Linked DNA regions of Cryptosporangium arvum DSM 44712. The protein of the gene in region 2 interacts with the protein of the main gene of each other region in a pairwise test. Links are inferred from orthologs where the notes say so. Each region holds a gene or a part of one and is shown on either strand. Other genes may lie near its edges. The genes, in order: CRYAR_RS11505 and CRYAR_RS28715.

Region 1 (7,667 bases), 3.8 Mb from region 2 along the record:
TGCCAGCAGGCGGCGCTCGCTCCGGGTCAGCGTCTCGCGACCGCGCCGTCCGGCCGCCCGGTCGCGCTGAACGACGCGACGATGCCGCTACCCGACGGCGCCGTGTTCCTCGCGCCGCACCCCGGGCAGGGCGCCCTGCTCCAGAGGGTCATCGATCCCTCGGTCGTGGACGAGAACGACCCACTCGCCGTCGATCCCTCGCTGGATCCGTTCGCGGTAGCCAACGGCTTCCGCGAGGCACCCGTGTCGGCGGAGTACGAGCCGGAGTTCATCGCGCGCTACCGCGCGGCGCAGGCGGCTCGGGTGCGACGGATCGATGCCGCCGCTGCGGCCCTCGTCGCTGAAGGCCGGGCCGCCAACCGCGCGTTCAAGCGCTCGGGCGACGCGGGGGAGCGGCGCCGTGCTCTGGCGCCGCGAATCGTCACGGTGCACCGCACCGACGCCGACCTGCGCAATGTCGACCTCTCGATCGATCCGAACGCCCGCCCGTACGGCTCGCTGTTCGGCCGTCGGCCCGATCTCACCAACTTCGGGTTGGTCGGGTTCGGCCGGATGTCCACCGCCGAGGCGTGGATGTCGACGTGGAGCACCACCACCACGAACGCGGACTTCCTACGGTGCGCACCCGGCGTCACGGTGCCGACGCTGCTGCTGGAATTCACCGGCGACCAGGCGTCGTTCCCGTCCGACATCGCGGCGTTCGCGACGGCGCTCGGTGCCTCTGACCTCACCGTCGATGCGGTCCCGGGCACCCACTTCGGCCGCGAGCTGACCGCTGGCGCCCCGTCAGGCAACGAACTCGCCTCCGCGGTGATCCACCAGTGGCTGGCCGCCCGCTTCCCCGCCTGACCGCGCTCCTCCCCACAATGACCCCGTACTGCCCGCAGTGCCCGCGCCGCGCCGGCTCGGCCTCGGTGGCGCACGGCATCAGCGTCGCTGCGCGCACTTGCTCGGCTTGGCGAGGTCCGCGGTCTCTCGCGAAGCGACCACGTGCTGATCGGCCGGCCTGACCCGGGGGCCGAGTCGGACCGCGTGGGCGGCGGGCACGAGTACCGGAGCAGGTGCTCCACCGGCTTCCTCACGCCCAGAGGCTGGGCTGCTTCGAGTGGGCTGGGCTGCTTCGATTGGGCCGGGCTGCTTCGAGTGGGCCGGCGCAGTCTCCCCGTGCGATGAGGGCCGGGCCTTCGGGCGCGGGTGGTCTGCCGGTTCTCGGGTCCGCTTAGGCGGAGCGGCGGAGGTACATCTCGAAGACAGCGTCCAGGACCGGGCGGCGGTCGGACCCTACGAGCCGGCCGCGGACAGCCACCAGGGCTCGCTCCGGACCGCGAGGGGTGACCTCTTCGACCACCAACGAGCCGGTCAACGTCGAACCGTCGGTCACCGGAGCGGTCAGTTCGATCGAGCGGATCCGCCGCCCGGCGATGACGTCCCAATGCTGGTAGGCACCGAGCACCGCGAGGCGCTGCAACACCCCGAGCGTGTGCAACCCGCTCGCGATCACCTCGCCGAAATAGCTCTCGGCTGCGGCGGACGGGTCGACGTGGAAGCTCTGCGGATCCCACTGCCGGGCGAACTCCACGATCTCGTCCGCCGTGACGGTGTAGCTCCCGAGATCGATCTCGAGCCCGACCACGAGGTCCTCGGCCCGGAGCAGCGCCACCCCGCCTCCTCCGCCTCGAATCAGTCGATCAAGTCGACCCGGTCAACGCGCCCGCTCACGAGCGCCGCGGCCGCGAACTCGGACCAGCGCCGGTTGACCCGAGCAACCACGACGCTAGCAGTCTCCCGGCGGACACGTTCTCCCACGTCGAACAGCGTGAGGACCGCCTCCCGGTCATCATCGGCGACCAGCACGACCGGTCCCGAGGAGCCTCGGACGCGCGCGAACAACGCCTCGGCGGCCGGGCCCCACGCATCGGCACATCCCACGTGCAGCGGAGCGTTGTCCGGTGCGCTGCCGGCCGCGTCGGCGGTGGTGGGCACGCCTGCGGTGGTGGGTATGGCTGTGGAGCGGGCCCTCGGGTGGCGGCTCAGTACCCACGGGGCTCGATCGGAGTCGGGGACGTCGGCGGGGTCGCAACCGGCGTACTGCGCCAACCCGGCTCGCACGACGTCGGGGGCGAGTGCGCCGAACCGGTCGAGCGTGACCTTCCCGGCGCGCGTCATGTAGGCGATCAGCAACTCCTCGACCGGTAGGTCGAGCCGGTCGGGAAAGGACTCCCACCAGCGCATGCTGCGGTGCGCGGTGGCCTGCAGGTGCTCGACGGCGGGCCGGCGCTCCTGCTCGAACTGCCGCAGCGCGACCGGGAGGTCGTCGGCCTCGTCGAGCGCGCGGACCAGCGCGATGCCGTCTTCCATCGCGAGCTTCGTGCCGGACCCGATCGAATAGTGCGCGGTGTGCACCGCGTCGCCGAGGAGGACGACGTTGCCGTCGTGCCAACGGGCGCACGTGACCGTGCGGAACCGCAGCCAGCGGGTGCGGTTGCCGATGAGCGGATGGCCCTGCAACTCGTCGTGGAACGCCTTCGCGAGGTAGCCGAGAGAGTGCTCGTCGCTGGCGTCGAGCGCCGTCTGCTCGGTGGAGACGTCGAAGCCGGCGCGGCGCCAGGTGTCTTCGTCGGTCTCGACCAGGAACGTGCTGCGGTCGGCCCGGTAGGGGTAGGCGTGCGCGACGAACGTGCCGAACTCGGTGGTGACCGGCCGGAACACGGCGCTGGGCAGCGCGAAGTCGGTGCCGGCCCACAGGTACAGACCGCGGTGGGTGGAGATCTCCGGACCGAACCCGGCCGTGCGGGTCGCGCTGTTGACGCCGTCGGCGGCGATGACGAGGTCGGCGTCGAGATCGGCGGCCGACACGCGGGCCCCGGAGTGGATCCGCACGCCGGCCGCCTCGGCGTGCCGCCGGAGGATGTCGAGCAGGGTGGACCGGCCGATCGCGATCAGGTTGCCGACCGGCAGCGTCACTTTCCGGTCGCCGACGGCCATCGCCATGTCGTGCGCCCAGGCGTTGTCGACGATCTCGGCGAAGCTGGCCGGGTCGGCGGCGTCGAGGTTGCGCTGCGTACGGGTCGCGAGCCCGACGCCGAAGCCGAACGTCTGGCCGGGGGGACTCTGCTCGTAGACCTCGACCGAACACCCCGGACGGCTCAGCTTCAGGAGCCTGGCGACGTACAGACCGCCGGGGCCTCCGCCGAGTACGGCGACGGATCGCAGGTTCACGGCGACTCCTTGTCGGACGACTGATCCGACATCACTGTAAGTCCGTTCGACGTTTGCGTCAATCTTTTGACATCAGCGTTCGACAACGCTAAGTTGGGGACCATGAGCAGCACCGATGAGCTGGTTCGATACCCCGCCGAGGTCGGCGCGCGCTATCGAGCCGCGGGCGCGTGGGGCACACGGTCGCTCGCCGCGGAGTTCCGGGCCGTCGCGGACCGCGTTCCCGATCGGGAGGCCGTCGTGGCCCCCGACGGCCGGCTCTCGTATCGCGAACTCGACGAGCGGGCCGATCGGCTGGCGCTCGGTCTCGCCGAGCTGGGCCTGCGGCCGGGCGGCCGGGTCGTGCTGCAGATCGGCAACCGGCTGATGTCCGTCGTGGCTTGGTACGGCTTGCTCAAGGCCGGTCTGGTGCCGATCTGCTCGCTTCCGGCTCATCGCGAGCACGAGATCTCCGGCGTCAACCGGAAGACGGGCGCGGTGGCGCACCTGGTCGAGGCGGGCGGCCGGTTCGACCTGGTGGAGTTCGCGCGGCGGCAGCGCATCGGCGTGCCGCTGACGATCGGCGCGGCGGACGGGCCCAACCGCCTCGAAGACCTCATCGACCGCTCGGACCCCGCGGCCGCCCGAGCGGCGGTCGACCGGATCCAGGCCGAGATCCACCCCGACGACGTCGCGGTCTTCCAGCTCTCCGGCGGCACCACCGGCGTCCCGAAGATCATCCCGCGTCTGCACGCCGAGTACTGGTACAACGCACGGGCCTACGCGGAGGCGTCCGGGTGGGACGAAACCACCCGCAACGGTCACCTCATCCCCGTCATCCACAACGCGGGCATTGTGTGCGGGGTCCACGCACCGCACAGCGTGGGCGGCTGCACCCTGCTGACCTCGCCGGCGCTCGACCAGGCGCTGCCGATGCTGGCCGCCGAAGGGGTCACCGACGTCCTGTTCGGCCACGGCCACTACGGCGCGGTCGGCCACCCGGTCTTCCCACGGCTCGTGCCGAGCTTGCGGCGCGTCGTGCTCTCCGGTGCGAAGGTGCCGCTGCCGCTGTTCGAAGCCCTCGAAGCACACGGGCTGTGGGCCGGTCAGCTGTTCGGCATGGGGGAGGGGTTCTTCGCGCTCAGCAGTGCCGAGGCCCCGCGCGAGGCCCGCCTCACCACGGTCGGCACGCCGATCTCGCCCCTCGACGAGTTCCGGGTGCTCGACCCCTCCTCCGAGGACGAGGTTCCCGACGGTGAGGTGGGTGAACTCGCCTGCCGAGGGCCGTACACGCTGCGCGGTTACTTCGACGCACCTGACGTCAACAAGGTCGCATTCACCTCCGACGGTTTCTACCGCACCGGGGATCTAGTCGCCGTGCGGACGTTCGGTCGTGAACGTGCCCTGTCGGTGGAGGGACGGATCAAGGACGTCATCAACCGGGGTGGAGAGAAGATCAGCGCCGAGGAGGTGGAGGTGCTGCTGTTGCGGCACCCGGGGATCCGGGAAGCGGCGATCGTCGCGATGCCCGACGAGCGTCTCGGTGAGCGGGCCTGCGCCTACTTGGTGCCCACCGAGGGCCGGCTGACGCTGCCGGATCTGCAGGAGCACCTCGCCGCCCTCGGTGTGGCGAAGTTCAAGTGGCCCGAGCGGCTCGAATGGGTTCCGGCACTGCCGAAAACGGCGGTGGGCAAGCTCGACAAGAAACTCCTCCACCGCCAGATCGCGGCGAAACTACTCGAGAGCTAGCCCGGCCCGGCCCCAGAGCTACGGCCGGCCCGAGAGCTACGGCCGGCCCGAGAGCGACGGCCGGCCCGAGAGCGACGGCCGGCCCGCGAGCAATGGCCGGCCCGTTCGAGAGCCAGACCAGGCCCGCCCGACAGAACGAACCGCGACCACCCAACTCACCGAGCAACGGCACCGGACAACCCCGCTCGCACCGCCGCGGACACCTCGGCGAGGGCCGCGGCTGAATCGTCGAACGGATGCCGGAGAAATTCATGGATCATGCCGTCGTAGCGCGAAACCCGCACCGGCACCCCGGCCGCGGCCAACCGCTCGCCGTACAGCTCACCCTCGTCCCGGAGCGCGTCGTACTCCGCCGTGAGGATGAACGCCGGCGGCAACCCGCGAAGATCCTCCTCCAACACCGGCGACACTAGCGGATCGAGCTTGTCCTCCTCCCCGCGCAGATAATGATCCATGAACCACGACTGAGCCTCCCGGCTGACGTTGCCGTACTTCCCGGCGAACCGGGTGATCGAGTAGTTCGTGCGCCGGAAGTCCAGATCCGGATAGATCAGCAGCTGGAACGCGATGGGCAGCACACCCCGGGCCTTCAGCGTCACCACCGCGGCGAGGTTGCCGCCCGCGCTGTCGCCGGCCACCGCGAGCCGGGCCGGGTCGACGTCGAGTTCGCGGGCGTTGGTGGCGACCCACCGGGTCGCGGCGAAGCCCGCCTCGATCGCGGCCGGGAACCGGTGCTCGGGTGCGAGGGGATAGTCGACCGACACGACGACGCAGCCGGACCCGGTGGTCAGGGCGCGGGCGAGGCCGTCGTGGGAGTCGAGGTCGCCGAGCACGTAACCGCCGCCGTGGAAGAACACCACGACCGGGAGCGGGCCCGGACCGGCCGGGCGGTAGATCCGCACCGGGGTGCCGTCCGCCGTCACCCGGTCGCTGACGTCGGCGACGGGCTCCGCCGGGAGTGTCGACGCCAAGCGACGCGCACCGGCCCGCGCCTGCTCCGGTGTCACGGTGTGCAGACCGGCGAACCCGATACCGGCGAGCCGATCGAGATGATCCTGAACCTGTGGGTGCAAGGGCATGCCCCCACCCTCTGACTTGAACTACGCTTCAAGTCAATGACCAAAATGGATATCGCCGAAGTCGCCGCGAGCACCGGGCTGACCGCGTCGGCGCTGCGGTTCTACGAGCGGCAAGGGCTGATCGAGTCGAGCGGGCGCAACGGGCTGCGTCGCACGTTCGATCCCGGTGTGCTCGACCGGATCACGTTCATCGGCTGTGCCCGCGCGGCCGGTTTCACGCTGGCCCAGATCGGTCGCTTCCTCGTCGCGACGCCCGGCGACGACGAGTTGCGCGCACGGATGGCCGAGAAGGCGCGCGAGCTCGAACAGGACATCGACCGGCTGACCCGGATGCGCGACAGCCTGCGCCACGCCGCCACCTGTACCCACGCGCCCCTGGTGGAGTGTCCGGAGTTCAAATCCCGGATGACGTAGTGCAACAGTTCGTCGGCTCCCGTGCGTCCCGGTTGTGAACTCACGGGGAACGGGGACGGTGCCGATGGGCCGCGCGGCCGACGACGAAGCGTTCGAAGCCTTCGTCAACCAACGCAGCCGGGCGCTCCTGCGGTACGGCTTCCTGCTGGCCGGGGATCCCCACACCGCCGCCGACCTGGTGCAGGAAGCGCTGCTGCGCCTCCGGGACGCCTGGGAACACGGCCGCGGCCAGGAGCATCCCGACGCCTACGTCCGCACCACGATGTACCGGCTCCACATCAGCTGGTGGCGCCGGCTGCGCCGCGAACACGTCAGCGAACGGGTCCCGGACACCGCGGTGATCGACCCGGGTCTGCGCCGGGTCGAGGACGACACCGGCCTCTGGCCGGCCTTACGGACGCTCGGCCGGCGGCAGCGTGCCGTGCTCGTCCTGCGCTACTACGAAGGCCTGGACGACGACCGGATAGCCGAGTTGCTCGGCATCAGCAGGGTCACCGTCCGCACCCAGGCGATGCGCGGTCTGCGCACCCTGCGCGAGCAGCTGACCGAAGAAACCGTCCCCACCGGCCCGAGGAGGAATCGTGGCTGAGACCGTCGAGGCCGCCCTCGCCCGGTCGCTGGACCGGGCCGCCGAGGCCGCCCCCGAACCCGCGCCGGACCTGGCCGCCGCGCTGACCCGCCGCTACCACCAGCGCACGTCCCGGCGATCGAGCGGGCGCAGCCGGCTGATCGTCGTCGCGGCCGCGTTCGCCGTGGTGGTGGTGCTCGCGACCGCGATCACCGCGGTACGGACGATCCGTGATCAGCACCCACCGACCACCGTGGCCGACGCCCGGGCGCTGGCCTTCCTCGGGCCGGCGGCTCCGGTGGTGGAGCGCGCCGACTACCCCGACGGCGCGGCGATCGACCAGGTCTGGCCCACGGCGTGGGGCGAGGTGTCCGGCACGCCCCCGATCGCCCGGTTCCTGCCCGGCGGCCGGGTGCTGACCGCGGGCCCGGAGAGCCCGATCGTGTCCCTGGACGCCACGACCGGCGCGAAGCGAGCGATCAGCCCGGCCGGTCAGTCGTACTTCGCGATCGGCGAACCGGCGAACGCCGGCGCCGAGAAATGGATCGTCTGGGCGGTCCTGGCGGCGGGCGGACGAGCGGAGATCTGGCGGGCCCCGGTCGACGGGGGCGCGGCGGCCCGCGTCACGACGCTGGAGCCGATCACGAACGTCCGGCCGA
Region 2 (7,432 bases):
GCTCCGCACCCGGGCTGGACCGGTGCTCGACGTCCGATCGGGAGGGGGATGCGATCTCCGGCGTCATCGGCGGCCGAGGGTCCGAGTTGAGGCCCCTCGTGGTCGCGCTGGGTCATCCCTCGCGCAGGTGGTCGACCACCAGTTCCGGGGTGGTGGGGTCGTCGGAGGGCCAGCCGGGGAAGTCGAAGACCGCGATCATGTGCTGCATCGGGTAGTCGGGCGGGTCCGGGCACTCCCGGACGGGCTCGCCGTCGACGAGGAACGTCGCTCGGGTGGGGGTCCAGTCGACGGCGTAGGTGTGGAACTCGGAGACGTCGATCGGGAGGCGGGGGGCGGCGAAGTCCTCGCGGGTGTGCGGGTCGCGGAACGCGTGCAGCCCCATGCCGACCTCGGCCGAGACGCCGGGCTCGACCGCCTTGCCGAACACCTCGGCGACGCAGATCTCGGCGCAGTGCGCGGGGTCGTCCTCGAAACCCACCATCCACCACGCCGCCATCGAGCGGGGGGTGAGCACCATCCGGGCCCGCATCTCCAGGTAGCCGTGGTGCGGCAAACTTCCCCGGAACAGCGGCTGCGCCTCGCGGACGCGGAGCCCGGGGCGGTAGGGCTGCTGGCCGACGGTGCTCCCGGCCGGTCCGGAGAAGTTGCCCGACTGCACCGCGGACACCCGGAGCGGGGGCTCGTGGTCGCCGTCGCACCACACTGCCTGCTCCGGCGGCACGGACAGCCGCAGACACGAGTCACGCACCTCGTACGTGGCGCGGGTGGCCGCTCGGGAGCTCCAGGCCGGCAGGTAGTGCGGCAGCCAGGTGCCGGTGTCGAGCGTGGTGCCGTCGAACTCGTCAGACACCGGAGGCCTCCCGGAGAGTCCGCAGGTGGTGCTCGGCCTGCGGGTCTCCGGCGTCGACCGCCCGCTGGTACCAGCGTTCGGCCTCGGCGCGTTCGCCGCGCTCCGAGTGGAGCACCGCGAGGTTGTTCATCGCGCCCGAGAACCCGGCGCGGGCCGCTCGGCGCAGCCACCTCTCGCCGGCCCGCTCGTCGCCCGCGGCCAGCGCGAGCTGGGCCAGCGACCCCATCGCGTACGCGTTGTCGTGCCGGGCCGCCTGCTCCAGCCAGTGGAGGCCCTCCGGGTCGCGCTCGTCGTGGAGGAGCAGGCCGAGCAGGTACATCGACTCGGCGTGCCCGGCCTCGGCGGCCCGCCGCCACCACGGCCGGGCGTCGCCGGGACGACCGGCGTCGTCGAGCAGGGCACCGAGCCCGCACCAGGCGTCCGGGGTGGCGGACGCGTCGGCGCGGGCCTCGGCCGCGGTGACGACCGCGTCGGCCTGCTCGGTGTCGCCCCGGTCGCGGTACAGGCGGCGCAGCGCGAGCGCCGCGGTCAGGTCACCGGCCTCGGCGGCCGCGCGCAGCCCGGGCTCGGCCCGCGCCCGGAGCTCGGTCGCCTTCGCGAGCTGCCCCCGCCTGGTGTGCACGGCGGCGAGGTTCAGCGCCGCCTCGGGCACGCCGGCGTCGGCGGCCCGACGCAGCCACTGGAGGCCTTCGATGGTCTTCCCGGCGCGGATCCGCTGCTTGCCGAGCTCGTTGCAGGCGGGGCCGTGACCGGCCACGGCGGCCTGCTCGAACAGCGACACCGACGGCAGCTCGTGCCCGAGCAGATCGAGCCGCCGCCCCTCCCGGTACAGCTCGTCCGGACTCCGACGCCGCCAGCGAAACATGCGCCAAGTATGCCGTCGGCTACTCGAGGCCGGGGTAGGACGCGTGTACGTCGCCGCCGAAGAGCTGCCAGTAGAACGCGTTCATCGTCGCGGCGGCGGGCGCGCGCCGGGCGAGGATCGAGGCGACGACCGGAGGCAGGTCGCCGGGAAGGTGCCCGGCCGCGCACCGCCGCACGGTGACCGTCCAGATGGAGCAGTTCGCGGTCGCGCAGGAACGCCGCGGTTTCGATCAACTGCCGCTCGACGACCTCCGCCTTCCCGACCGGGTCCTCGCGGAGCCATTCGGACAACGCCATCGGGAGGTGCTCGAAGAACAGGACGAGGCTCCACGAGGCGTCCGCGAGGGCCTCCAGACGAGTGCGCGCGGCCGGCGAGCCGCCGAGGCGGGCCACCGCCGCGTCCACGTCCGCGAACTCCGGCGCCACCGGCGCGCGGCCCGGCAGGACCCGCCAGCCGTGGAGCACCGGGAAGGCGCGGGTCCGGCCGGTGCGGACCGCGTCGGTGACGACCTGGTTCGCCGCCAGCTCGCGCCACGCACCGAACCCGGGGCTGCCGATGCCGTACTGGCAGAACGTCGGGAGGCCGAACAGGTTCCCGGTGTCGCCGGGGCGCGCCCGCTCCCGGTCGGTCAACGGGATCCGTTTGGCGAACACCCGGACGCCGTCGAGCCGGAGCGTCGTCGAGGAGAGCGACGAGTTCCGCATCGCTGTACCCGATCTCCACGGAGCCGAGCATGGTAAGACGCTTCGCCGCCGCTGTCCACCCGAGCCCGACCGCCGTTCAGGGGCACCGGCCGACGCACACTGTCCCGGGGGAACACGTGGGGAAACGGAGGGGGATCCCGTGCTGGGGGAACGGTGTGCGGAGACGGTGCTGATCGGACGGGACCGGGAGCTGGGGGCGCTCCGGTCGCTGCTGGAGCGCACGGCGGCCGGTCGGCTGACGCTGGCGGTCGTGGAGGGCGCGCCGGGCGCCGGCAAGACACGGCTGCTGCAGGAGTTCGTCCGGATCGCGCGGCGGCGTGGGGCGTCGACCGCGCGGGAGACCGACTGGATCGACGGCAGCGGCATGTGGCGGATCGTCGCGTCCGGACGCGGCGACGGGCCGTCCGGACCGGGGGTGGGGACCGGGCCGCGGCTGCTCACCTGTGAGCATCCGCAGTGGATCCACCCGCGGGTCTGGCCCGAGCTGGAGGCGATCGCGCGTACGGTCCCGCTCCTGGTGGTGCTGACGCGACGCACCGGGGCGAGCGGGCCCGAGCTCGCCGACCCGCACCGGCTGGTGCTCGGGCCGCTGTCGGGGCCGGCGGTGAGCGCGTTGCTCGGGACGCTCGTCGGCGCGGTTCCGGACGCCGAGTTGCGTTCGCTCGCGGAGGTGGCCGGCGGCAACCCGCAGGCGCTCGAGGACCTGGTGACCGGCCTCCGCGAGGAAGCTCTGCTGGGGCTGCCCGCCCCGGCCCGGCTGCCCGCCAGGACCCGCGCACGGCTCGACGCGACGCTCGCGGGTCTGTCGCCGACGGCACGGCACCTGGTGCAGGTGGCGTCGACCCTCGGAGTGCGGTTCGACGTGCGCGAGCTGGCCGGTCGGCTGCACCGCAGCGCCGCGTCGCTGGTGCCTGCCGTGCACGAGGCGATCACGTCGGGGCTGGTGGTGGGCGTCGAGGACGCGCTGCGGTTCCGGCACGAACTGGTGCGGGCGGCGGCCGAGGAGTCGCTGCCCCGCCCGGTGCGCCGCGCCCTCCGGGACGAACGCGCACCGGCTCGCCGGGCCGACCCGGCGACGGGTCGAGGCTGGGACGGACTGAGCGAACCCGAGCGGCGGGTCGCGGCGCTCGCGGGCTGCGGGCTGACGAATCAGCAGATCGCGCGGCGGATCGAGCGGTCCCCGCACACCGTGAACTTCCACCTGCGCCAGGTCTTCCGGAAGCTCGGCGTCGCCTCGCGGACCGAACTCGCCCACACCTACGCCGCCAGCGCGCTCAGCACCTGATCGGTGGTCGGCGTCACCGCGCAGCGGCGGGCGGCGTACCACAGCGCCCATCGGTGTTCCTCGGCGCTGAAGTCGGCGACGGCGTCGGCCACGAGGAACGGCTGGACGTCGTACGCGTAGGCGTCGGCCGCGGTGAGCAGGCAACCGATGTGGGCGAACACGCCGCAGACGATCAGCTGGTCACGCCCGGCGGCGGCCAGGTCGGCCGCGAGCGTCGTCCGGTGGAACGCACTGTAGCGGTGCTTGATCAGCACCGCGTCGCCCGGCGCGGGCGCCACGGTCGGCTCGATCGCGCGGTCCCCGGCGTCGTCGGCCATGCCTGCGCCCCACACGTCGTGCAGCAGCCCGCGGTCGGTGCGGGACATGCGGCCGGGCTGGGCGCTGTGCACGACCGGTATCCCGCGGGCGGCCGCGGCGTCCTTGAGCCGCCGGACGTTCGCCAGCAGCTCGACCGTCGGCGAGCGGCCGGGTGGGAGGAACCCGAGGAAGTAGCCCTGCATGTCGTGCACGAGCAGCACCGCTCGCGCCGGGTCGGGCCGCCAGCCGGCCGGGCCGGCGCTCAGCTCGGCCGCGGTCGGCATCGGGTACGGATCGATCGCCGGGATCGGCACGGGACCTCCTAGGCGCGGAGCGCGGCTCCGCCGTCGACGTACAGGTCGTGCATCGTGATGTGGCGGGCCCGGTCGGAGGCGAGAAAGACCACCGCGTCGGCGACGTCCGACGCCTCCGCGAGCCGTCCGAGCGGAATGCCGACGCGGTGCCGGTCCGGCGCGCCGCGCAGCGTGGCCTCGCGGTCGGCCGGGCCGGTCCACATGTCACGCAGCATCGGTGTGTCGGTCGAGCCCGGGGCCACCACGTTGCACCGGATCCCGAACTCGGCGAGCTCGAGCCCGAGGCAGCGCGTGAAGTGGGCCGCAGCCGCTTTGGAGGCCGCGTAGGCCGCCATCCCGCTGCGGGGCACGCCGGCGGCGTTGGAGGCGACGGTGACGATCGCGCCGCGGCGGCGGGGCACCATCCGCCGGGCGACGGCCCGGCTGACCCGGAACACTCCCCCGGCGTTGACGTCGAACACCCGGGCCCACTCGTCGTCGCCCAGGTCCACCGCCGGGCCGGTCGCGAGCACGCCGGCCACGTTCACCAGCACGTCGATCGCCCCGACCCGCGCCTCGATCCGGTCCACCGCCCGGTCGACGGCGGCGGGGTCCCGGACGTCGAGGGTCACCGCCGCCGGGGCCTGCAGGTCGGCCGGTACGACCCGGCACCCTTCGGCGGTCAACGCGGTCACCACCGCCGCCCCGATCCCGCCCGCGGCCCCGGTGACCAGCGCCACCGTGCCCTCCAGCCCGGTGCTCACCGGTCACCCCCGGCGGCCAGCCGCTGGTCCCGGGCGCGCTGCTCCGGACCGTCCGGGAGGTGGTTGTCGATGCCCGCACGCCGCACCGCCTCGGCCAGGGCGGTCGCGCGAGGAGTGCGCTCCGCGTCGTAGCGGGCCAGCGCGGCGTCGATCGACGGTGCCGCCGCCAGGCACGAGGCCAGCGCGTCGGCGTCGAGCAGCGCCTGGGACGCGCCCTGGGCCAGGTAGGGCAGCATCGGGTGGGCGGCGTCCCCGACCAGCGCCACCCGTCCCGCGACCCGGCGGGGCAGCGGCGCCCGGTCGCACAGCTCGTGCCGCACCGGCGCCCGGCCCCGGGCCAGCAGTTCCCGGACGTCGGCGTGCCAGGCGTCGAACGAGGACCCGACGGCCACGACGTTGAGCACGCCGGGCGCGATCGGGTAGCTGACGCAGTGCTGACCGGGCCCCAGCCAGACGCGGACCCGCGGCGGATCGGGCCACGGGGCCCGCACCAGCACGCGCCGGGCGAACACGCCGGACGTCCGTACCTCGTCCGCCGCCACCGCCCGACGCACCACCGACCGCAACCCGTCGGCCCCGACGACCAGGTCGGCCGGGACGCTGCGGCCACTCGACAGGTGGACCGCGTCGGACACCCCCACGCAGCGCGCGCGGCGCACCGGGACACCGGCTCCCAGCGCGCGATGCAGATCCGCGCGGCGCATCGCGGCGTACGGTGCCTCGAGCGGCGTCCGGGCGATCAGCGCGCCGGAGTCCCAGCGGCGCAGCTCCCGGAACGCCGGCCGCACCGCGAACGACAGGTCGACGCCCCACCGCTCCAGCAGCCGCACCGCGGCCGGCCCGAGCTGGAGGCCGTACCCGGACGGCGGGGAGCCCTGCTCCAGCACGACGCACGGCACGCCGAGCGCGCGGGCCGTGGCCAGCCCGGCGATTCCTCCACCCACCACGACGATCCTCATCAGTAGTACCGCAGGGCGGTGTCCCAGTCCTCGCCCGGACCGAACAGCGACCGTGGTTTCAGCACGTCCGACCACGCGGTCAGCCGGGCGACCGGCACCAGGCCGCCCGGCGGGACCGCGGTCACCCGGACGTCGCCGATCGCGGCGGTCAGGTCCGCGCAGGCGGCCGCCCGGTACCGGTCGGCGACCTCGATCTGCAGTTCCAGCCGCTCCCCGGTCCGCGCGCGCCAGAACAGCACGCCGTACTCGGCCGGCAGCGAGAACACGTGGTCGTCCAGCTCGGCTTCGGTCAGTGCGCCGGAACGACCGAGCACCCGGACGTCGGGCAGCCACCAGCCGCACGCGCAGTCGCGGTAGGACACCTCGACCTCGTCCTCGATCGCGTAGCGCAGCAACGGCATCGCCTCCCGGTAGAGCGGCGTGACGACGAGCCGACCCCGCCCGGCCGGGGTGATCTCCCCGGTGACCGGGTCGTGGACCTCGCACACCACCCGGTCGGCCCACAGGTGCAGCCGTCCTTCCGGGCAGGCCCCGGCCAGGCTCCCGGCTTCGGTCGCGCCGTACTCCTCGACGACCGGCACCCCCCACAGCTCCTCGATCCGGGCCCGGCGGGCCCGGCCGAGCCGGTCACCGCCGACGAACAACGCACGCAGCGCGGGGAAATCGTGGGCCGGCGAGTACCCGGCCAGCCGCGCGGCCGCCGCCCAGAGCAGCGTCTCGGTCGCCAGCGACCAGGTGACCGTCACGTCGAGGTCGTGCAGCACCCGCACCAGCCGGGCGTAGGGCATCGCCAGCGACCGGTTGTCGGCCGGCACCACGGTCGCGCCGGCGCGGCGGGCGGCCGCGTGCGCCAGGTGCCCGGTGATCATCAGCGCGTACGGCGTCCGCACCAGGAACGTGTCGTCGGCGCGGAGGCCCACGTGCTTGCGCGCGTAGCGGCTCGCGAGGTCGTCCCAGTCGGCGTCGGTGTAGTACGACGCGGTGGGCGAACCGGTGCTGCCGCTGGACTCGTGATAGGTCGCCAGTGCGGCGCGCTCGACCGCCAGCAGGCCGAACGGGTAGGCGTCGCGGAGGTCGGCTTTGGTCGTGAGCGGCGCGTCGGCGAGCGTCGGCGGCACGCCCCGGGCGGCGTAGAACGGCGACTTCGACGCGGACGTGAGCACCGCGTCCAGCCGCGGGCGCTGGAGCCGGGCCAGCTCCTCGAACGAGGACCAGTCCCCGAGTGCGGGCAGGGTCATGACTCCCCCAGTAAGCGGCGGGCGTTGGTGTCGGTGACCGCGCGGTAGGTCGGGCGGTCGAGGTCGAGGGCCGCGAGTTTGACCAGCTCGACGCGGGGATCCTGGAGCGGGTACTCGGTACCGAACAGCACCCGGCCGGGCCCGAGGCGGGCCAGCGCCAGGCGCGCGACGGCGGTG

Evidence for each region.
Region 1: the proteins of CRYAR_RS28715 (region 2) and CRYAR_RS11505 interact in binary tests that used the Escherichia coli proteins (3 or more experiments, as listed by UniProt). The link is inferred for Cryptosporangium arvum DSM 44712 from one-to-one orthologs.

What each region holds. Positions count from the first base shown.
Region 1 is NZ_KK073874.1:2,458,118-2,465,784, forward strand. Bases 2,651-5,634 are described here. They hold CRYAR_RS11505 ((2,3-dihydroxybenzoyl)adenylate synthase), read left to right. Parts: upstream 2,651-3,321; coding sequence 3,322-4,947; downstream 4,948-5,634. Other genes in these bases: CRYAR_RS11500 (FAD-dependent monooxygenase), read right to left, coding at 2,651-3,219; CRYAR_RS11510 (alpha/beta hydrolase), read right to left, coding at 5,103-5,634. In the rest of the region: CRYAR_RS11490 (alpha/beta hydrolase family protein), read left to right, coding at 1-849; CRYAR_RS11495 (MaoC/PaaZ C-terminal domain-containing protein), read right to left, coding at 1,220-1,660; more of CRYAR_RS11500, read right to left, coding at 1,681-2,650; more of CRYAR_RS11510, read right to left, coding at 5,635-6,026; CRYAR_RS11515 (MerR family transcriptional regulator), read left to right, coding at 6,063-6,440; CRYAR_RS11520 (SigE family RNA polymerase sigma factor), read left to right, coding at 6,505-7,029; CRYAR_RS11525 (hypothetical protein), read left to right, coding at 7,022-7,667. UniProt on the Escherichia coli protein: Involved in the biosynthesis of the siderophore enterobactin (enterochelin), which is a macrocyclic trimeric lactone of N-(2,3-dihydroxybenzoyl)-serine.
Region 2 is NZ_KK073874.1:6,262,898-6,270,329, forward strand. Bases 2,497-5,245 are described here. They hold CRYAR_RS28715 (isochorismatase family protein), read right to left. Parts: upstream 4,316-5,245; coding sequence 3,677-4,315; downstream 2,497-3,676. Other genes in these bases: CRYAR_RS49190 (helix-turn-helix transcriptional regulator), read left to right, coding at 2,586-3,704; CRYAR_RS28720 (2,3-dihydro-2,3-dihydroxybenzoate dehydrogenase), read right to left, coding at 4,324-5,058; CRYAR_RS28725 (FAD-dependent monooxygenase), read right to left, coding at 5,055-5,245. Outside these bases: CRYAR_RS28695 (glycoside hydrolase family 16 protein), read right to left, coding at 113-850; CRYAR_RS43790 (tetratricopeptide repeat protein), read right to left, coding at 843-1,715; CRYAR_RS49185 (hypothetical protein), read right to left, coding at 1,735-1,890; more of CRYAR_RS28725, read right to left, coding at 5,246-6,017; CRYAR_RS28730 (phenylacetate--CoA ligase family protein), read right to left, coding at 6,017-7,255; CRYAR_RS28735 (amidohydrolase family protein), read right to left, coding at 7,252-7,432. UniProt on the Escherichia coli protein: Involved in the biosynthesis of the siderophore enterobactin (enterochelin), which is a macrocyclic trimeric lactone of N-(2,3-dihydroxybenzoyl)-serine.